3 regions of the Saccharopolyspora sp. NPDC045839 genome follow, and region 2 is predicted to be linked to each of the others. Evidence: riboswitches for the same ligand, from Rfam matches in the RefSeq annotation. Region 2 holds a riboswitch; each other region holds the start of a gene.
What was found. A riboswitch is a leader RNA that binds a small molecule or an ion and turns the genes downstream of it on or off. The one in region 2 is predicted to bind thiamine pyrophosphate.
Positions count from the first base shown of each region.

Region 1: it holds a riboswitch for thiamine pyrophosphate, as region 2 does, so the genes downstream of both, thiO (glycine oxidase ThiO) here and AC07EQ_RS01845 (purine-cytosine permease family protein) in region 2, are expected to answer to the same signal.
Region 3: it holds a riboswitch for thiamine pyrophosphate, as region 2 does, so the genes downstream of both, thiC (phosphomethylpyrimidine synthase ThiC) here and AC07EQ_RS01845 (purine-cytosine permease family protein) in region 2, are expected to answer to the same signal.

Region 1 is NZ_JBWKKH010000010.1:143,359-149,359, reverse strand. It holds gene AC07EQ_RS16875 (hypothetical protein) at 1-432, shown strand, start outside; gene AC07EQ_RS16870 (S1 family peptidase) at 592-1,719, shown strand; gene thiE (thiamine phosphate synthase) at 1,774-2,445, opposite strand; TPP riboswitch at 2,789-2,894, shown strand; partial or broken gene thiO (glycine oxidase ThiO) at 2,882-4,012, shown strand; gene thiS (sulfur carrier protein ThiS) at 4,000-4,200, shown strand; gene thiG (thiazole synthase) at 4,293-5,057, shown strand; gene AC07EQ_RS16845 (DUF3995 domain-containing protein) at 5,079-5,600, opposite strand; gene AC07EQ_RS16840 (hypothetical protein) at 5,587-6,001, opposite strand, start outside.
Region 2 is NZ_JBWKKH010000001.1:440,424-446,424, reverse strand. It holds gene AC07EQ_RS01850 (helicase HerA-like domain-containing protein) at 1-1,416, shown strand, start outside; TPP riboswitch at 1,460-1,572, shown strand; gene AC07EQ_RS01845 (purine-cytosine permease family protein) at 1,563-2,888, shown strand; gene AC07EQ_RS01840 (helix-turn-helix transcriptional regulator) at 2,885-3,733, opposite strand; gene AC07EQ_RS01835 (MBL fold metallo-hydrolase) at 3,862-4,758, shown strand; gene AC07EQ_RS01830 (carboxylesterase/lipase family protein) at 4,779-6,001, shown strand, end outside.
Region 3 is NZ_JBWKKH010000010.1:136,250-142,250, forward strand. It holds gene AC07EQ_RS16810 (DUF3263 domain-containing protein) at 1-365, opposite strand, end outside; gene AC07EQ_RS16815 (peptide deformylase) at 538-1,119, shown strand; gene AC07EQ_RS16820 (Uma2 family endonuclease) at 1,123-1,779, opposite strand; TPP riboswitch at 1,866-1,987, shown strand; gene thiC (phosphomethylpyrimidine synthase ThiC) at 1,975-3,624, shown strand; gene thiD (bifunctional hydroxymethylpyrimidine kinase/phosphomethylpyrimidine kinase) at 3,785-4,651, shown strand; gene AC07EQ_RS16835 (FUSC family protein) at 4,825-6,001, shown strand, end outside.

The sequences.
Region 1 (6,001 bases), on a different contig from region 2:
AAGCCGGCCGCGGACCCGCGCAAGCGCCACGTCCGGTGGGCGATGGTGGCCGCGAGCTGCGCCGGGGTGTTCGCGCTGAGCATGCTGATCGTCACCGGGTTCGAAGGCGTGACCGGAAAACCGCTCTCCGGCGGTGACCGCGGCACGACGCTCGGCCAGGTGCTGCACCGCGACGAGCAGCGCGCGCCCAGCGTCCCGGCCGAGTCGACGAAGCCGCGGGAGACCCCGACCCAGCAGCCGCAGCCGACGACCGAGGTGACGCCGACGCAGCAGCCGACGGTGCAGCCGACCGCGGAAACCCCGACGCCCACCCGGGAGCAGCCGACGCAGCCGTCGACCACGGCCGAACGGCCCAGCCAGGCGCCGGAATCGGGCCGCCCCGAGATCCCCCTCGAAACCGGCGAGCCGCGTCAGTCTTCTTCTGGGGGATAGGAAATCCAGGCCAAACGCCTCCTGCGCTAGCTCAATCGAGTTGCGCAGGAGGCGTTTTGGGCGAATGGGGCGAAAGGCGGATGTGGGACTGATGTTCTCCTCTGATACTGGATCGGCGACGGGGCGATGAGATCCAGCTCACGAAGAGGGAGACATCAGATGAAGCGCAGACTCGCGGCCCGGGTGGCCGGGACCGTGATGTTGGCGGCGGGAACGGTGGCCGCGTTGACCATGCCCGCCACCGCGACCGAAACCGCGCCGCCCGCGGCAGAAGCGGCGACCCTGCTCGACGCGATGCAGCGCGACTTCGGCCTGGACCGGGACCAGGCCCTCCAGCGGCTCGACCAGGAAGCCGCTGCAGCCCAGGCCGACCAGCGGCTGAGCGCCGCGCTGGGCAGCACCTACGGCGGGTCCTACTTCGACCCGGCGCTCGGCAAGCTCGTCGTCGGCGTCACCGACCAGGCCCGCTTCGACGAGGTGCGCGCGGCCGGCGCCGAGCCGAAGCTCGTCATCTACAGCATCGAGCAGCTCAACGGGGTCGTCGAAGGCCTCAACCTGCGCAGCGCGGTCGCCCCGAAGGGCGTCTCCGGCTGGTACGTCGACGGCAAGGTGAACTCCGTCGTCGTCACCACCAGGCCGGGCACCGCCCCCGACGCGGCGCGGTTCGTGCACACCTCCGGAGTCCTCACGGATGCGGTGCGCGTCACCGAATCGCTGGAGAACCCCCGCACCTACGCCGATGTCATCGGCGGCAACGCCTACTACATCGGCAGTGGCTCCCGCTGCTCCGTCGGATTCTCGGTGCAGGGCGGATTCGTGACCGCCGGGCACTGCGGCAACGTCGGCGACTCCACCTCGCAGCCCACCGGCCGGTTCGAGGGCTCGGAGTTCCCGGGCAACGACTACGGCTGGGTCCGGGTCGGCTCCGCCGACACCCCGCGCCCGCTGGTGAACCGGTACGACGGCAGCACCGTCGGCGTCGCGGGCTCCACCGAGTCCGCCGTGGGCGCGTCCATCTGCCGCTCCGGCTCCACCACTGGCTGGCACTGCGGTTCGGTGCAGGCCAAGAACCAGACCGTGCAGTACCCGCAGGGCACGGTGACCGGCCTGACCCGCACCAACGTCTGCGCCGAGCCCGGCGACTCGGGCGGCTCCTGGCTGTCCGGTAGCCAGGCCCAGGGCGTGACCTCCGGCGGTTCGGGCAACTGCAGCTCCGGCGGCACGACCTACTTCCAGCCGGTGAACGAGATCCTGCAGGCCTACGGCTTGACCCTGCTCACCCAGTAAGCGCCACCAGACCGGCCCCCGGCACCCGGCCGGGGGCTGCGTCGCGTCCGAGCGTTACGGCAGGCGGTCGCGGAGCTCGCGGGCCGCGGCGCGCGGGTCCTCGGCCTCCGTGATCGCGCGGACCACGACGACCCGCTCCGCGCCGGCCTTGAGGGCCTGGTCCAGGTTGTCCGGGCCGATGCCGCCGATCGCGAACCACGGCCTGCCGTGGCCGCGGTGCTCCGCGGCGTGCTCCACCAGCTCCAGCCCGGCCGCCGAGCGGCCCGGCTTGGTCGGCGTCGTCCACACCGGGCCGGTGCAGAAGTAGTCCACGCCGGGCTCGATCGCGGCGGCGTCCGCCTGCACCACGTCGTGCGTCGACCGGCCGATCGCGACGTGCTCGCCGACGATGCGCCGGGCGATCTCCACCGGCAGGTCGTCCTGCCCGAGGTGCAGGATGTCGGCCTCGGCGGCCATCGCGACATCGGCGCGGTCGTTGACCGCGAGCAGCGCGCCGTGCCGCAGGCACGCCTCGGCCAGCACCTCCAGCGCCGCCAGCTCGTGGCGGGCCTCCAGCGGGGCGCCGTTCGGGTTCTTGTCCCGCAGCTGGATGATGTCGACGCCGCCGGCCAAGGCGGCGTCCGCGAACTCCGCGAGATCACCGCGCTCGGCGCGCGCGTCGGTGCACAGGTACAGCCGCGCCTCGTCGAGGCGAGCGCGGATGCCGAAGCCGTCCAATCCAGGCATGCCCCACAGGGTAGCCTCCCGCGACGCCGCCGCCGGACCGCGTGAACGCGGGCACGGGCGCGCGTTCCCATTCGGCGCCCGAAATTTGTGAAAGTTGCTCGACCGCCTGTCTTTGAAGCGGCGCCAGCCGCTTAGCCCACCCTCGCAACTCGCACCGCCGCGGGTTCTCAGGCGTCGTCTGGCGAGGACAGCCCCAGCGCCGCGTATTGGTCATACGCAAGTCGGGGCTCCCACAGTCCAGGCGGCGACAGCAATTCCCGCAGGGGGGCCGCTACCTGCACCGCTACGCAAAGTGAGTTCAAGACAGGTAACGACGTGGCGATCCTCGACGGGTACGGTGGTTGCTGGTGAGCACGGGAGCCCGGGTGCCGGGCTGAGAGGGGGCGTTGGCCCCGACCGTCGAACCTGATCCGGGTCATGCCGGCGCAGGGAGCGTGGAGTGTCTGAAGAACGGAACAAACGCGTCGTCGTCGTGGGCGGCGGCGTGATCGGCATGTCCGTGGCGTGGCGCGCAGCCGCCGCCGGGCATCGCGTGCAACTCGTCGACGCCGAACCGGCGTCCGGGGCGTCGAACGTGGCCGGCGGGATGCTGGCGCCACTCGCCGAGGCGTGGCCCGGCGAAGAGGAACTGCTGGAACTGGGCGCGGCATCGCTGCGGCTCTGGCCCGAGTTCGCCGACGAACTCGCCCGGGCCTCGGGCCTGCCTTCGGGGCTGCGCCGCGAGGGAACCCTGGTCGTGGGCGTCGACAGCGCGGACCGCGCGGAGCTCGACAACCTGGTCGACTACCTCGCGCGGCTCGGCCGCGCCGTCACCCGCCTGACCGGCCGGGAGGTGCGGCGGCTCGAACCGTCGCTGGGTCCGGCGGTGCGCGGCGGGCTCGAAGTGCCGGGCGATCTAGCGGTCGACAACCGCCTCGCGCTGGCCGCGTTGCGCGCGGCCGCGACCGCGGCGGGCGTCGAGTTCGTCGCGGCGAACGCGAAGAACGTCCGGCCCGGCGCGGTGGAGCTCGAAGATTCCACTGTGGACTGCGATGTCGCGGTGATCTCGGCGGGCGTGCATTCGGGCGCGCTGCATCCCGCGCTGCGGGACCGGATTCGGCCGGTGAAGGGCGAAATCCTCCGCCTGCGCGCGCGAACCACGGCGCTGCCGCCGCCGAGCCGCACGATCCGCGGCCCGGTGCGCGGCCGGCAGACCTACCTGGTGCCGCGCGACGACGGCGGCCTGGTGCTCGGCGCCACCCAGTACGAGGTGGGGTTCGACACCGAGGTCACCGTGGGCGGGGTGCGGGACCTGATCGCCGACGCCGAGCGGCTGATGCCGGGCATCGCCGAATACCGGCTGGTCGAGGCCGCGGCCGGGCTGCGCCCGAGCACCGACGACAACCTGCCGGTGCTCGGCTGGCTGGAACCCGGTGTCCTGGCGGCCACCGGGCACCACCGCGGCGGCTTCCTGCTCGCCCCGGTGACGGTCGAGGCGGTGCTCGCGCTGCTGCGCGACGAGGAGCCCGCCGTCGAGATCAAGGCCGCCGATCCGAGCCGATGGGGAGGACAGCAGTGCACGTCGTGATCAACGGGGAGACCCGGCAGGTCGCCGCCGACGCAACGCTCGCGGCGGTGCTGCGGGAGTTCGGGGTGCCCGAGCGTGGCGTGGCCGTGGCGCTGGACGGCGCCGTGGTGCCGCGCGCCCTGTGGCCGGGCACCGCGCTGCGCCCCGATGCCGCGATCGAGGTCCTCACCGCAGTGCAGGGCGGCTGACGCCCCCTCCGGCCCGAACCCCCTTGCGGGGCAACAGAAGCACACCGGATCCCGTGCTACCCGGATTCGGTGGACCCGTTGTTAGGAGAGTCATGGACGACCCGTTGGTGATCGCCGGCCGCGAGTTCGGTTCGCGGCTGATCACCGGGACCGGAGGGGCGACGAACCTCGCGGTCCTGGAGCGCGCGCTGATCGCGTCCGGAACCGAGCTGACGACCGTGGCGATGCGCCGCGCCGACGCCGGCGGCGGCACCGGGGTGCTCGACCTGCTGCGCAAGCTCGGCATCGAAGCGCTGCCGAACACGGCGGGCTGCCGGACCGCGGCGGAGGCCGTGCTGACCGCGCAGCTGGCGCGGGAGGCGCTGGATACGAACTGGGTCAAGCTGGAGGTCGTCGCCGACGAGGACACCCTGCTGCCCGACCCGGTGGAGCTGCTCGACGCCGCGGAACAACTGGTCGACCAGGGCTTCGTGGTGCTGGCCTACACCAACGACGACCCGGTGCTGGCGCTGAAGCTGGAGGAGACCGGCTGCGCCGCGGTGATGCCGCTCGGCTCGCCGATCGGCACCGGCCTGGGCATCCGGAACCCGCACAACATCGAGATGATCGTCTCCCGCGCGTCGGTGCCGATCGTGCTGGACGCGGGCATCGGCACGGCCTCGGACGCGGCGCTGGCGATGGAGCTCGGCTGCTCGGCGGTGCTGCTGGCCACGGCGGTCACCCGGGCCCAGGACCCGGAGCGCATGGCGGCCGCGATGCGGGCGGCGGTCGAGGGCGGCCGCCTCGCGGCCCTGGCGGGCCGGATCCCCAAGCGCTTCTGGGCGCAGGCATCCAGCCCCGGCCGTCCCCTGGAGTGAGCCGACCGCCCCGACGAGTCCTCAGCGGACCGTCGGGGCCGGGCGGTCCCTGCCCAGCCGCCAGCCGGCCAACGTCCAGCACACGCCCCAGAGCAGGAAGAACGGCGACCACAGCAGCAGGTCCCAGAGCGCCAGGTCGTGGGCCAGAGCGGCGTGCTCGGGCGGCGGCACGTCGATCCCGGTGAGCACCAACGTGTCCGAGACGAAGCCGATGCCCAGCGGCCCGATCGACCGGACGATCATGAGGATCCCGAGCGTCCAGGCGATCGTCAGCAACAGCCGGCGCGGGAGGGGTGCGCGCCAGGGCCGGGTGGTCGCCAGCGCGACGATGATGCCGACCACCGCGGCAGCGGCCAGCACCCAGTGGCTCGCCACGAACAGCGGATCGCGGGCGAGCATCCGTTCGCGCAGGTCCGGCCGCAGCGGGTCCTTGTCGGCCAGCGCATTGGCCCCCAGCGCCTGCGCGAGCTTCATCGACCCGTAGGCCGCGGCGCAGGCCGCCGCCCCGTACGCGCCGGCCCGCGTCCGGTCAGCCCACGACATGCTGCGTCGCCTTCGCGTAGGACCGGATCATCGCCACGAGCAGCCCGATCACGACGATCCCGAGGACCCCGTGGTGCCACTGCCAGCCCACCCCGATGCCGATGAAGCCGTCCACGATCATGATCGCCGCGCCGGCGCCGACGGCCAGCAGCATCCCGGTCAGCACCAGCAGCATCAACGACCTGGGCACGCGACGTCCCAGCGGTGTCACCGTCGCGAGGGCCACGCAGGCGCCCACGATCCCGGTCGCGCTGGCCAGCCACTGCGCACCGGCGGCATCCATGAAGTAGCCCTCGCGGACGGCCTCCGGCACGGTCGGCCCGCCCGGGAATCCGAGTCGGCCCTGCGACGCGAAGACGGCCTTCCCCGCGGCATAGCCGAAGAGCAGCACCGCCACCGCT
Region 2 (6,001 bases):
TCGGCCGATGCCGCTGCCGCCGTGCGGATCCCGCTGGCGATGATGAACCGGCACGGCCTGGTGGCGGGCGCGACCGGCACGGGCAAGACGAAGACGCTGCAGCTGCTGGCCGAACAGCTGTCCGATGCGGGCGTGCCGGTGCTGCTGGCCGACGTCAAGGGCGACCTCTCCGGCCTGTCCGCTCCCGGGGAGGGCGGGGACAAGGTGGCGGCCCGCGCCGCCGAGGTCGGCGACGACTGGCGGCCCGCGGCGTTCCCCGTGCAGTTCCTGTCGCTGGGCACCGGCGGCCGGGGCGTGCCGATCCGCGCGACCGTGACCGGCTTCGGGCCGCTGCTGCTGGCGAAGGTGCTCGGCCTGAACGCGACGCAGGAATCGACGCTGGGCCTGATCTTCCACTGGGCCGACGAGCGCGGGCTGGCGCTGCTGGACATCAAGGACCTGCGCTCGGTGATCCAGTACCTGACCAGCGACGAGGGGAAGGCCGAGCTCAAGGGCATCGGCGGGGTCTCGGCCGCCAGTGCTGGTGTGATCCTGCGGGCACTGTCCAATTTGGAGGCCCGGGGCGGGGACGAGTTCTTCGGCGAGCCGGAGCTGGCGGTCGCCGACCTGCTCCGGCAGGTCGACGGCAGGGGTGTGGTGAACCTGCTGGAGCTCGACGACGTGCAGGCCGACCCGGTGCTGTTCTCGACGTTCCTGATGTGGCTGCTGGCCGAGCTGTTCGAGGAGCTGCCGGAGGCAGGCGACCTGGACCGGCCGAAGCTGGTGTTCTTCTTCGACGAGGCGCACCTGCTGTTCAGCGACGCGTCCAAGGCGTTCCTGGAGCGCATCGAGCAGACCGTCAAGCTGATCCGGTCCAAGGCGGTGGGCGTGTTCTTCTGCACGCAGCTGCCCACCGACCTGCCCAACGCGGTGCTCTCCCAGCTGGGCGCCCGGGTCCAGCACGCCATCCGGGCCTTCACCCCGGACGACCAGAAGGCCCTGGCGCGCACGGTGAAGACCTACCCGGCGACCGAGCACTACGAGCTCGACGAGGCGCTGACGTCGCTGGGCATCGGCGAGGCGATCGTGACGGTGCTCTCCGAGACCGGCGCGCCGACGCCGGTCGCGTGGACCCGGCTCCGCGCGCCCCGCTCGCTGATGGGCACGATCGGCGAGGACGCGGTGCGAGCCGCCGCCGCTTCGTCCGGCTTGCACGGGAAGTACGAGCAGACCGTCGATCGGGAATCCGCCTACGAACTCCTGGCGAGGAAGATCGCCGCCGCGCCGGAAAAGCCTGAAATGCCGGAAAAGTCGGAAGCAGCGGGGTTCCTGGAGAAGGCGATGGACAACCCCGCGGTGCGGTCCTTCTTCCGCTCGGCGGCGAGCGCCCTGGGGCGGGAGATCACCCGCGGCCTGTTCGGCAACCGCCGCCGGTGACCCGGCTGGCATCTGTCACCTGATCGGGGTAAGGTGTCGCCGACTCGATCCACGCGGGAGCTCGGGCGTACCGGGCTGAGAGGGTGGCACCACCGCGCCACCGACCGCAGAACCTGTCCGGATAATGCCGGCGTAGGGAGCTGTTGATGGCGCTTGACGTCGATCGTGCCGAAGTTCCGCACACCCTGGACGAACCGGCGCCGAAGACGCTCGGCGTGCTCGACCAGGGCGCGTTCTGGGGCAACCTCGGGGTGAGCCTGCTCGGCTTCAGCGGTGCCCTGGCCGTGCTCGCGCCGGCCGGTGTGCCGCAGCTGTCGTTCGCCGCCGCCGTCACCGCGTGCGTGGTGGGCACCGTGATCGGCAGCATCATGGTCGGCCTCGCGGCGGTTCCGGGAGCGCGCACCGGCGCCCCGGCGATGATGCTGCTGCGCGGCCTGTTCGGCACCAAGCTGTCGTACCTGCCGACGGTGCTGAACATCCTGCAGCTGATCGGCTGGGGAACGTTCGAACTCCTGGTGATCGCGCAGGGCGCGGAGGCGTTGTTCGGCGGCGGCCCGCACTGGTTGTACGTGCTGGTGGCCGGTGCGCTGACCACCGTGCTCACGCTGCGCCCGCTCGGCGCGCTTCGCCTGCTGCGCCGCTACGTCAGCATCGCGGTGGCGATCGCGATGGTGTACTTCTTCGTCCAGCTGCTGCGGCAGCCGCTGCCGGAGATGAACACCGGTTCCTGGCAGGGCTTCTGGCCCGGCGCGGACGCCGCGCTGGCGGTCGCGGTTTCCTGGATCCCGGTCGCCTCGGACTACTCGCGGCACTCGAAGTCGGTGTCCGGCGCGTTCACCGCCGCGACGGTGGGCTACTCGGTCACCCAGATCGCCTGCTACCTGCTGGGGCTGATCGGGCTGGCGATGGTGGCCGGCGACGCGGACAAGGTGTTCGACCCGATGCTGGCGGTGCCGCTCGGGGTGATCTTCTTCGGCATCCTGGTGCTGCGCGAGGTCGACCAGTCCTTCGCCAACACCTACTCGACCGCGGTCTCCATCCAGAACCTGCGGCCCAGCGCCGACCGCCGGGTGCTGTGCGTGATCATCGGGGCGTTGATCACCCTGCTCGCGCTGACCCTGGACATCGCCGAGTTCTCGAACTTCCTGCTGCTGATCGGCTCGGTGTTCGTGCCGATGTTCGGCGTGCTGGCGGTGGACTACTTCCTGCACGGCCGCCGCCGCAGCTACGACCTGTCCGCGCAGGCCCCGTCCCGCTGGGGCATGCTGCTGGCCTGGTTCCTGGGCTTCGCGGCGTTCCAGCTGATCAACCCGGGCGAACTCGGCTGGTGGAGCCGGCTGTGGACCGGTCTGCGGGAGGCGCTCGGCTTCACCGTCCCGGCGTGGATGAGCGCCGCGCTCACGTCGTTCGTCGTGGCCGCCCTCGCGGCCGCGATCATCGGCGCCTTCCGCCGCCGCGGCTCGGAGAGCTAGTCCCGCGCACGCATCGCGAGCAGCTTGATCGCGTTCTCCGCACCGGAGCCGTCCGCGGTCGTGACCACGACCACGGACTGCTCCGGTGAGCGGGCCGGCACGAGGATCTGCTGCGCGACCGCGAGCGAGCCCACCAGCGGGTGGCGCAGCTCGTACTCGTCCGCTTCGCAGGGTTTGACCCGGTGATCGCTCCACAGCGTCGCGAATTCCGGGCTCTTCATGGACAGTTCGCCGACGAGCGAGGCCAGCAGGGCGTCTTCGGGATGCCGTCCAGCGACCTGCCGGAGGTTGCCGACGACGGCGCGCGCCTTGCGCTGCCAGTCCGCGTAGAGGTCGCGGGTGTGCGGGTCGAGGAACAGCATCCGGGCCAGGTTCGGCCGGTCCGCCGGGCGTTCCGGAGCGGTTCGGTCGAGGTGCCCGGCCAGCAGCGCGTGGCCCAGCGCGTTCCAGGCCAGCACGTCGCTCCGCCTGCCGAGGACCAGCGCGGGCACGGCCCCGAACGACCGCATCAGGTCGCGGGTCAAAGGGTCGAGCCGTTCCAGCGGCGGGCGGCGCTGCGGCCGGGGACGTTGCGCGGCGAGCTGGTGGAGGTGTTCGCGCTCGTGCTCGTCGAGCCGCAGGGCTCCGGCGAGGGCGTCCAGGATCGCGTCGGAGGCGTTGACCGACTGGCCCTGCTCCAGGCGCGTGTAGTAGGACACGCTCACCCCGGCCAGCTGCGCCAGTTCTTCCCGCCGCAACCCCGCCACGCGTCGCCGCTCGTGGAACTCGGGCAGGCCGACGTCGTCGGGGCGCAGGCGCGCACGCCGTGCCCGGAGGAACTCGCCCAGCAAGCCAGGAACACCCATACCCGCAGTATCCGCCGCGCTCGGCCGGCGAGCCTGCCCCTGCCGGGGGTAGGCGAACGCGGGTCTGGCCGGTCGGCGCACCGGGGTCGCACGCTGGCCGGGACACCAGCGAACACCCCGGAGGGGACATGCGCGAAATCGTGCTGGGCGACGTCACGATCACCCGGGTCGTGGAGTACTTCGGTCCGGTCGAGATGCCGCCGGACACCTTCTTCCCGGAGAGTCCCGAGGGAGCCTGGAACGCTCCCTGGCTCGCCCCGGACTTCCTCGACCCGCACACCGGCGATTGCGTGTCGGCCATCCAGACGTGGCTGCTGCGCAGCGAGGGCAGGACGATCCTGGTCGACACCGGCGTCGGCAACCACAAGGAGCGGCCGTACTCGCCGGTGTGGAGCCACCTGAACACCGACTTCCTCGGCAACCTGGCCAGGGCCGGGGTGCGGCCCGAGGACGTGGACCTCGTGATCAACACGCACCTGCACGTGGACCACGTCGGCTGGAACACCTACCTCGACGGCCGCAGCTGGGTGCCGACGTTCCCCAACGCCACCTACCTCATGCCCCGGGCCGACTTCGAGTTCTGGGACCCGGCGAACGGCCACCGGCCGAACCTGGGCCGCGGCAACCAGAACGTCTTCGAGGACAGCGTCGCGCCGGTGCACGAGGCAGGGCTCGCGGTGCTGTGGGAGGACGGCTACCGGATCGACGCGAACCTGCGGCTGGACCTCGCGCCCGGGCACACCCCTGGATCGTCGGTGGTCACGCTCGAATCCGGCGGCGACCGCGCGCTGTTCGTCGGCGATCTGCTGCACACCGCCCTGCAGTTCGTCGAACCCGACACCAACAGCTGCTTCTGCGAGGACCCGGCCCAGGCCAGGGCCACGCGGCGGCGGCTGCTCGGCTGGGCCGCCGACGCGAACGCGCTGGTGCTGCCCGCGCACCTCGGCGGTCACGGCGGCGCCGAGGTCGTCCGCGAGGGCGACCGGTTCGCCATCGGGGGATGGGCCCCGTTCGCCCGAATCTGACTGAAGAACAGGAGAAACGGGTGTCCGACCCGATCGTCACCACCACCGGGGGCGCCGTCCGCGGCCGCGCCGACGGCAACGCGCACGTCTTCCTCGGCATCCCCTACGCCGCACCGCCGACCGGCGCCGCCCGGTTCGCCGCGCCGGTGCCGCACGAACCGTGGCGACACGTCAGGGACGCGACGCGGCCCGGGCCGACCGCGCCCCAACCGCGCCGGGACGGCTTCGGGGTGCTCGACATGTCGCCCTACTTCGGGCCCGGCTGGATTCCTGGCGAGGACTACCTGACCGTCAGCGTGTGGGCCCCGCCGGACGCCCGGAACAGCCCGGTCATGGTCTTCGTGCACGGCGGCGGGTTCATCACCGGCTCCACCCGCTCGCCGCTGCACGACGGAACGGCTTTCGCCCGCGACGGCGTGGTGCTGGTGGCCCTCAACTACCGGCTGGGCATCCCGGGGTTCCTCGACCTCCCCGGCGCACCGGCCAACCGCGGACTGCTCGACGTGGTGGCCGCGTTGCGCTGGGTGCGGGACAACATCGCCGAATTCGGCGGCGATCCGGGCAACGTCACGCTGTTCGGCCAGTCCGCCGGCGCGACGATCACGAGCGGGGTGCTCGCCAGTCCGGAAGCGGCGGGCCTGTTCCACCGCGCCATCGTGCAGAGCGGCAACGGGCTGGGCGCGTTCTCCCGGGCGCAGGCGGCTCGGGTCACGCGCGCCGCAGCGGACGCGCTGGGCGTCGAGCCGACCGTCGCGGACTTCGCCCGGGTGCCGGACGAACGGTTCGTCGACGTGCCGCTCGGCGGCCTGGACCTGCGGACCAGCAACCGGTTCGACCCGCTGCTCGGGCTCAGCGCGGTCAGCCTGGTGCTGGACCGCCAGCCCGCCGAAGCAGTGGCCGCCGGCGCCGGTGCCGAGGTCGCGCTCATCGTCGGCACGAACACCGAGGAGGGCAATCTCTACCTTGCGCCGCAAGGAAGAATGGCTACCTCGACCGACGATGACGTGCACGACATCGCGGCCCGGGTGCACGCCGACCCGGCCGCACTGGTAGCGCGGTACCGGGCACGGCATCCGCGAGCGAGCCCTGGCGAGCTGCGTTCGGCGATCATGGGCGACGCGCTGTTCGGCGCGGGAAGCCGCCGGCTCGCCGAGGCGCACGCGGCACACGGGCGGGGCCCGACCTACACCTACGAATTCGCCTGGCGATCGTCCGCGGTGGACGGAACTCTCGGGGCGGCGCA
Region 3 (6,001 bases), on a different contig from region 2:
GGGTCTGCCCGCTCGGCGACCGGACTGTCCAGCAACGCGTTCAGCAGTTGGTAGTACCGCGAGGGCGACATGTCGAACAGCTCGCGGACCGCGAGCTCCTTCTTCACACCTTCCCGCTTCCACCACTGCGACTCGAAGGCCAGGATGCCCCGCTCCCGGACGGTGAGCTCGCCGTCCGGCGGTAAGGGCTGGGGCGGCACCGGCGGCGGCTCGACGATCCGCTCGATCGGCTGGGTGATCGGCTCGGCGAGGCGCAACCGCCGACCGGGTGCGGGATCGGATTCCGGCTTCCGCTGTTGCAGGCGCGCCAGCTGCTCGCACTGACGAGCGATCTCCTGCGCGGTCAGCATTTGGGCGGCGTCCATCTGGCTCCTCGCCTCGCGATTCGGGACTTCCCGCGTTCGCTGGAATCACACAGCTGTGATTCCTCCTCAATTACACCATGCCCGGAATCCCGGCGGGAGCGGATCACACCGGCGAGTACCGGGCCCGGAACACCCCGACGCCCCGACTGCCCAAACCGCTAAAGTCCCGCTCATGGCTGTTCACCCGATCTGCGTCGTCGGCGACCCGGTGCTGCACAACCCCACCCGCCCGGTGGAGCACTTCGACGACGAGCTGCGCACCCTCGTCGAGGACATGTTCGAGACGATGGCCGCCGCCAACGGGGTCGGGCTCGCGGCCAACCAGATCGGCGTCGACCTGCGGGTGTTCGTCTACGACTGCCCCGACGACGAGGGCGTCCAGCACCGCGGCGTAGTGGTCAACCCTGAGCTGACCACGTCCGAGATCCCGCAGACCATGCCGGATCCGGACGACGACTGGGAGGGCTGCCTGTCGGTGCCCGGCGAGTCCTACCCGACCGGCCGGGCGAGCCGGGCGAAGGTCACCGGGTCCGATGTGGACGGAAAGCCGATCGAGGTCGAGGGGACGGGTTTCTTCGCCCGCTGCCTGCAGCACGAGACCGACCACCTGGACGGCCACCTCTACCTGGACCGCCTGATGGGCCGCCACGCGCGGGCGGCGAAGAAGATGGTCCGCCGCAACGGCTGGGGAATCCCGGGCCTGACCTGGGACCCGGCGGAATCCGGCGACCCCTTCGCCGAAGACGAAGACTGAACCTCAGAAATCCCCGGTTTCAAGCGTCAAGTTGAACGGATCGGGCAACTCGACAGGTTTACCGAAAGGCACGCAGGACATCTCTCGATAACTGCCGGACTCAGGGTTGGAGTAAAGCAATACCGATGGCCCACCAGACCGGAATCGGTCGATCAGGAGATAGAGCGGCACACCACCAAGTGCGTACCCCCTGAGCTTCGTTTCCCGATCTGTCTTGGCATTACTCCACGATGTGATCTCGACAGCGAGCAGCAGTTGATCCGCTACAACAGGATCACCCGGCGGATCTGCATCCAACACTTCACGTGAGACCACCGCGAGATCAGGTTCGTAGGTTTCACCGGTTGCCGGGATCACGACCCCCAGCGCCGTAGCCAACTCCCACTCATCCAGGATCACCCGGGCCAACGCCTTGATTACACGGGAATTGACCTTGTTGTGCGGCTTTCCGGGCGGCGGCGTCATCACGATCACTCCTTCGATGATCTCCGCGCGCCAGCCCTTGCCCGGCAGCTGCACATTCCGCCAGGCTTCCACCAGCTCGTGCCACGTCGAGGGCTCGAGCGCCGGGGCAGCAGTCAAAGCGCGATCACCTCCTGTATCGATGTCATCACGCACCGTACTCACCACCCCTGACAACGTCGCGATCGCCCTGGTCATGAGCCTAACGGCAAACCAGCCTGCCGTCATCGGGGTGAATCGGGGTTGGCAGGCCGCGGTCTCCCGGCTAGCCTCGGGCAGCGACAAATCAACACCGCGGGAGCTCGCACCAAGAGCGGGCTGAGAGGGCGGCTGGAGAACTCCGGGGCCGCCGACCGCATGAACCTGACCGGGTAATGCCGGCGTAGGGAGTGGATGGCAGTGGCCGACGTGCGTCCGAACGCGTCCGAAAGCGGAACCCAGATCACCACCGGGCCGATCAGCGGCTCGCGAAAGGTGTTCCGGAACACCGAATCCGGCCTGCAAGTGCCATTCCGCCGCATCGAGTTGACCAACGGCGAGCACCTCGACGTGTACGACACCTCCGGGCCGTACACCGACGAGAACGCCATCGTCGACGTCCATAGTGGACTTCATCGGATGCGGGCGGGGTGGACCGACGGGCGGGAGCACCGGACCCAGCTCGGCTGGGCCAGGGCCGGCGTGATCACGCGGGAGATGGAGTACATCGCCGTCCGCGAGGGCGTGTCGCCCGAGCTGGTCCGCGACGAGGTGGCCGCGGGCCGGGCCGTGATCCCGGCCAACCGCTGCCATCCGGAGAGCGAGCCGATGATCATCGGCAAGAAGTTCCTGGTGAAGGTCAACGCCAACATCGGCAACTCCGCGGTGACCTCCTCGGTCGAGGAGGAGGTGGAGAAGATGGTGTGGGCGACCCGCTGGGGCGGCGACACCGTCATGGACCTGTCCACCGGCAAGCGGATCCACGAGACCCGCGAGCGGATCCTGCGCAACTCGCCGGTGCCGATCGGCACCGTGCCGATCTACCAGGCGCTGGAGAAGGTCAACGGCGATCCGGCCGCGCTGACCTGGGAGATCTACCGCGACACTGTCATCGAGCAGTGCGAGCAGGGCGTGGACTACATGACCGTGCACGCCGGCGTGCTGCTGCGCTACGTGCCGCTGACCGCGAACCGGGTCACCGGCATCGTGTCCCGCGGCGGCTCGATCATGGCCGCGTGGTGCCTGGCGCACCACCGCGAGAGCTTCCTCTACACGCACTTCAGCGAGCTCTGCGAGATCCTGCGCGACTACGACGTCACGTTCTCCCTCGGCGACGGCCTGCGGCCGGGCTCCATCGCGGACGCCAACGACCGCGCGCAGTTCGCCGAACTGGAGACCCTCGGCGAGCTCACGCACATCGCCCGCGAGCACGACGTGCAGGTGATGATCGAGGGCCCCGGCCACGTCCCGATGCACAAGATCGTCGAGAACGTGCGCCTGGAGGAAGAGCTCTGCGGCGAGGCGCCGTTCTACACGCTCGGGCCGCTGACCACCGACATCGCCCCCGCCTACGACCACATCACGTCCGGGATCGGCGCGGCGATGATCGCCCAGGCAGGCACCGCGATGCTCTGCTACGTCACGCCCAAGGAGCACCTGGGGCTGCCGAACCGGGACGACGTCAAGACCGGCGTGATCACCTACAAGATCGCCGCGCACGCCGCCGACCTGGCCAAGGGGCACCCGCGGGCGCAGGAGCGGGACGACGCGCTGTCCAAGGCGCGGTTCGAGTTCCGCTGGACCGACCAGTTCAACCTCTCGCTGGACCCGGACACCGCGCGGGCCTTCCACGACGAGACGCTGCCCGCCGAACCGGCCAAGACGGCGCACTTCTGCTCCATGTGCGGGCCGAAGTTCTGCTCGATGAAGATCACCCAGGACGTCCGGAAGTTCGCCGCGGAACGCGGCCTGACCAGCGTCGAGGCGATCGAGGCCGGGATGCAGGAGAAGTCGGACGAGTTCGCCGGGGCCGGCGGCAAGGTCTACCTCCCGCTGGCCGACTGACCCCGGGCAGGTCGTCAACATCCTCCGGCGTGTCGTGGCCCGACACGCCGGAGGACCGCAATTTCCATTGAAATCGAAGGTCCAATTTCCATTGAAATCGCGTTCCCGGCCGGTCCGCGCCTTGGAAGACCGGTAGGAGCGGGGCCGTAACATGAAGTGGATGCACGAGATCTCGGCCGGGCACGAACGCCGGCCCGCGAACAACACCGCTCCCCCGACCGCGCTGACCATCGCCGGGTCGGACTCCGGCGGCAGCGCCGGGATGCACGCGGACCTGCGCACCTTCTTCGCCTGCGGCGTGCACGGCATGACCGCGGTCACCGCCGTGACGGTGCAGAACACCGTCGGCGTCACCGGGCTGGTCGAGATCCCGCCGGAGACCGTCGCCGCGCAGGTCGACGCGGTCGCCTCGGACATCGGCGTGGATGCGGCCAAGACCGGGGTGCTCGCCTCGGCCGCCACCATCGAGGCCGTGCTGGACGTCTGCGACGAGCACGGCATCGGCCGCGGCGGTCGCACGCCGTTCGTCGTGGACCCGGTCGCCGCTTCCCGCAGCGGCGAGCCGCTGCTGCGCCCGGACGCGTTGGACGCCCTGCGCCACGAGGCCTTCCCGCGCGCGACGCTGGTCACGCCGAACCTCGACGAGGTGCGGCTGCTGACCGGCATCGACGCGCGCACCCGCGCGGACCTGCTGGACGCCGCGAAGGCCGTCTTCGACTTCGGCCCGCAGTGGGTGCTGATCAAGAGCGGCCACCTGGCCGACGACCCGGAGTGCATCGACCTGCTCTTCGACGGCAACGAGGCGATCCCGCTGCCCGGCCCCCGCTACGCGACGGTGCACACCCACGGCGCCGGCGACGTGTTCGCGTCGGCGATCACGGCCGCCCTGGCGAAGGGCGCTTCGATGCCGGACGCGGTGCGCAGCGGCAAGCGGTTCGTCACGCGCAGCGTCTCTGACGCCTACCCGCTCGGCGCCGGGGTCGGGCCGGTGTCGACGTTCTGGCGCATCAGCCCCCGGTCCATCTGAACCCCCCAATCAGGCCCCTAATAGAGTGATTTTCGTCCCGGATCTGTAACCCGAATGGCGTGCCCGATCGACACAGGGGTTGAGAAGCGCGTATTTCCCGAGATCGTGGGCCAGCGGCGGCCCGCGGTCTGTTGCGCGCTGCGCGCATGACGATGACAGGGGTTTGCAACAGCGTGGCTAAATCGGTGTGGACGCGAGTGCGGGGACTGCTGGCCACCGAGGCCGGGGCGCCGGATCCCCGGCAGCGCCAGTACGCGGTGCTGGTGCTCGTCGCCGTGGTGGCCGGCACCGCCATCGGCTGGATCTTCGGCCTGCAGACCCCGGCGCTGATCGCCGGCCTGACCGCGGTGCTCGCGCTGATCGCCACCGGCGGCCAGTCGCTGCGCTCGGACCTGCAGCGGTTCGTCTGGTTCACCCCGGCGCTGGTGCTCGTGATGACCGTCGGCCCGCTGCTGAGCAGCATCCCGGTGCTCGCCGGGCTCGCGGTGGCGGTGGTGGTCTTCGGCGCCGGCATGCTGCCCGCGCTGGGCGAGCACTACCGCATCGGCGGGCAGACCTTCGCCGCGGCGACGCTGGTGTCCACCACCACCGGCATCGGTTCCGACCAGCCGGTGCTGGTGCTGCTGGCGGCGAGCGCCGCGGGCGCGGCGTTCGCGCTGGTGCTGCGGGTGATCATCGGCCTCGGCGATCCGACCAGGGCCACCCGCGTGGCGGTCGCCCGCACGCTGCTCGAACCCGGGCCGGGCGTGGTCGAATCCGCCGCCGCCGCGTGGCGAGCCGACGGGTCCAGCACCTGGCTCGGTCAGGTGCTCGCCGGGGCTGCCCGCTTCCGCGCGGCTCGGGAGACCCTGCTCGCGCAGGCCCAGCAGAGCGACCGGGCCGAAGCCGCGCGCCTGGAGCAGATCATCGCGGAGGCCGATAAGGTCGCCGCCGAGCTCGCCCGGGCGGTGCGCTCCCGCGCCTGCACCGGACTGCCCGCGGCGGCCCGCCGCGACCCGGCGCTGGCGGTCGTGGCACGCGGCGGACGGCAGGACCTGCCGGACGCGGTGCAGGGCCTCAACCAGGGGCTGGACCGGATCCGAGGTGCCGTGGTGCGGCGCGTCGAAACGCCGCTGCCGCCGTCGGCTCCCGGCGCGCGCCGCGAACGCGTGCTGGGCGCGATCCGCGCGCACCTCTCGTTCCGCTCGTCGCTGTTCCGGCACGCGCTGCGCTGCACCCTCGCCGTCGCATTCGGCATGGTGATCGTCCTGCTGCTTCGCGACCCTTCGGCGTCGAGCCTGCTGCTCGCGCTCTACGTGGTGCTGCAGCCCGCGGCCCGCGACAGCATGACCGGCGCGCTGGAGCGCACCG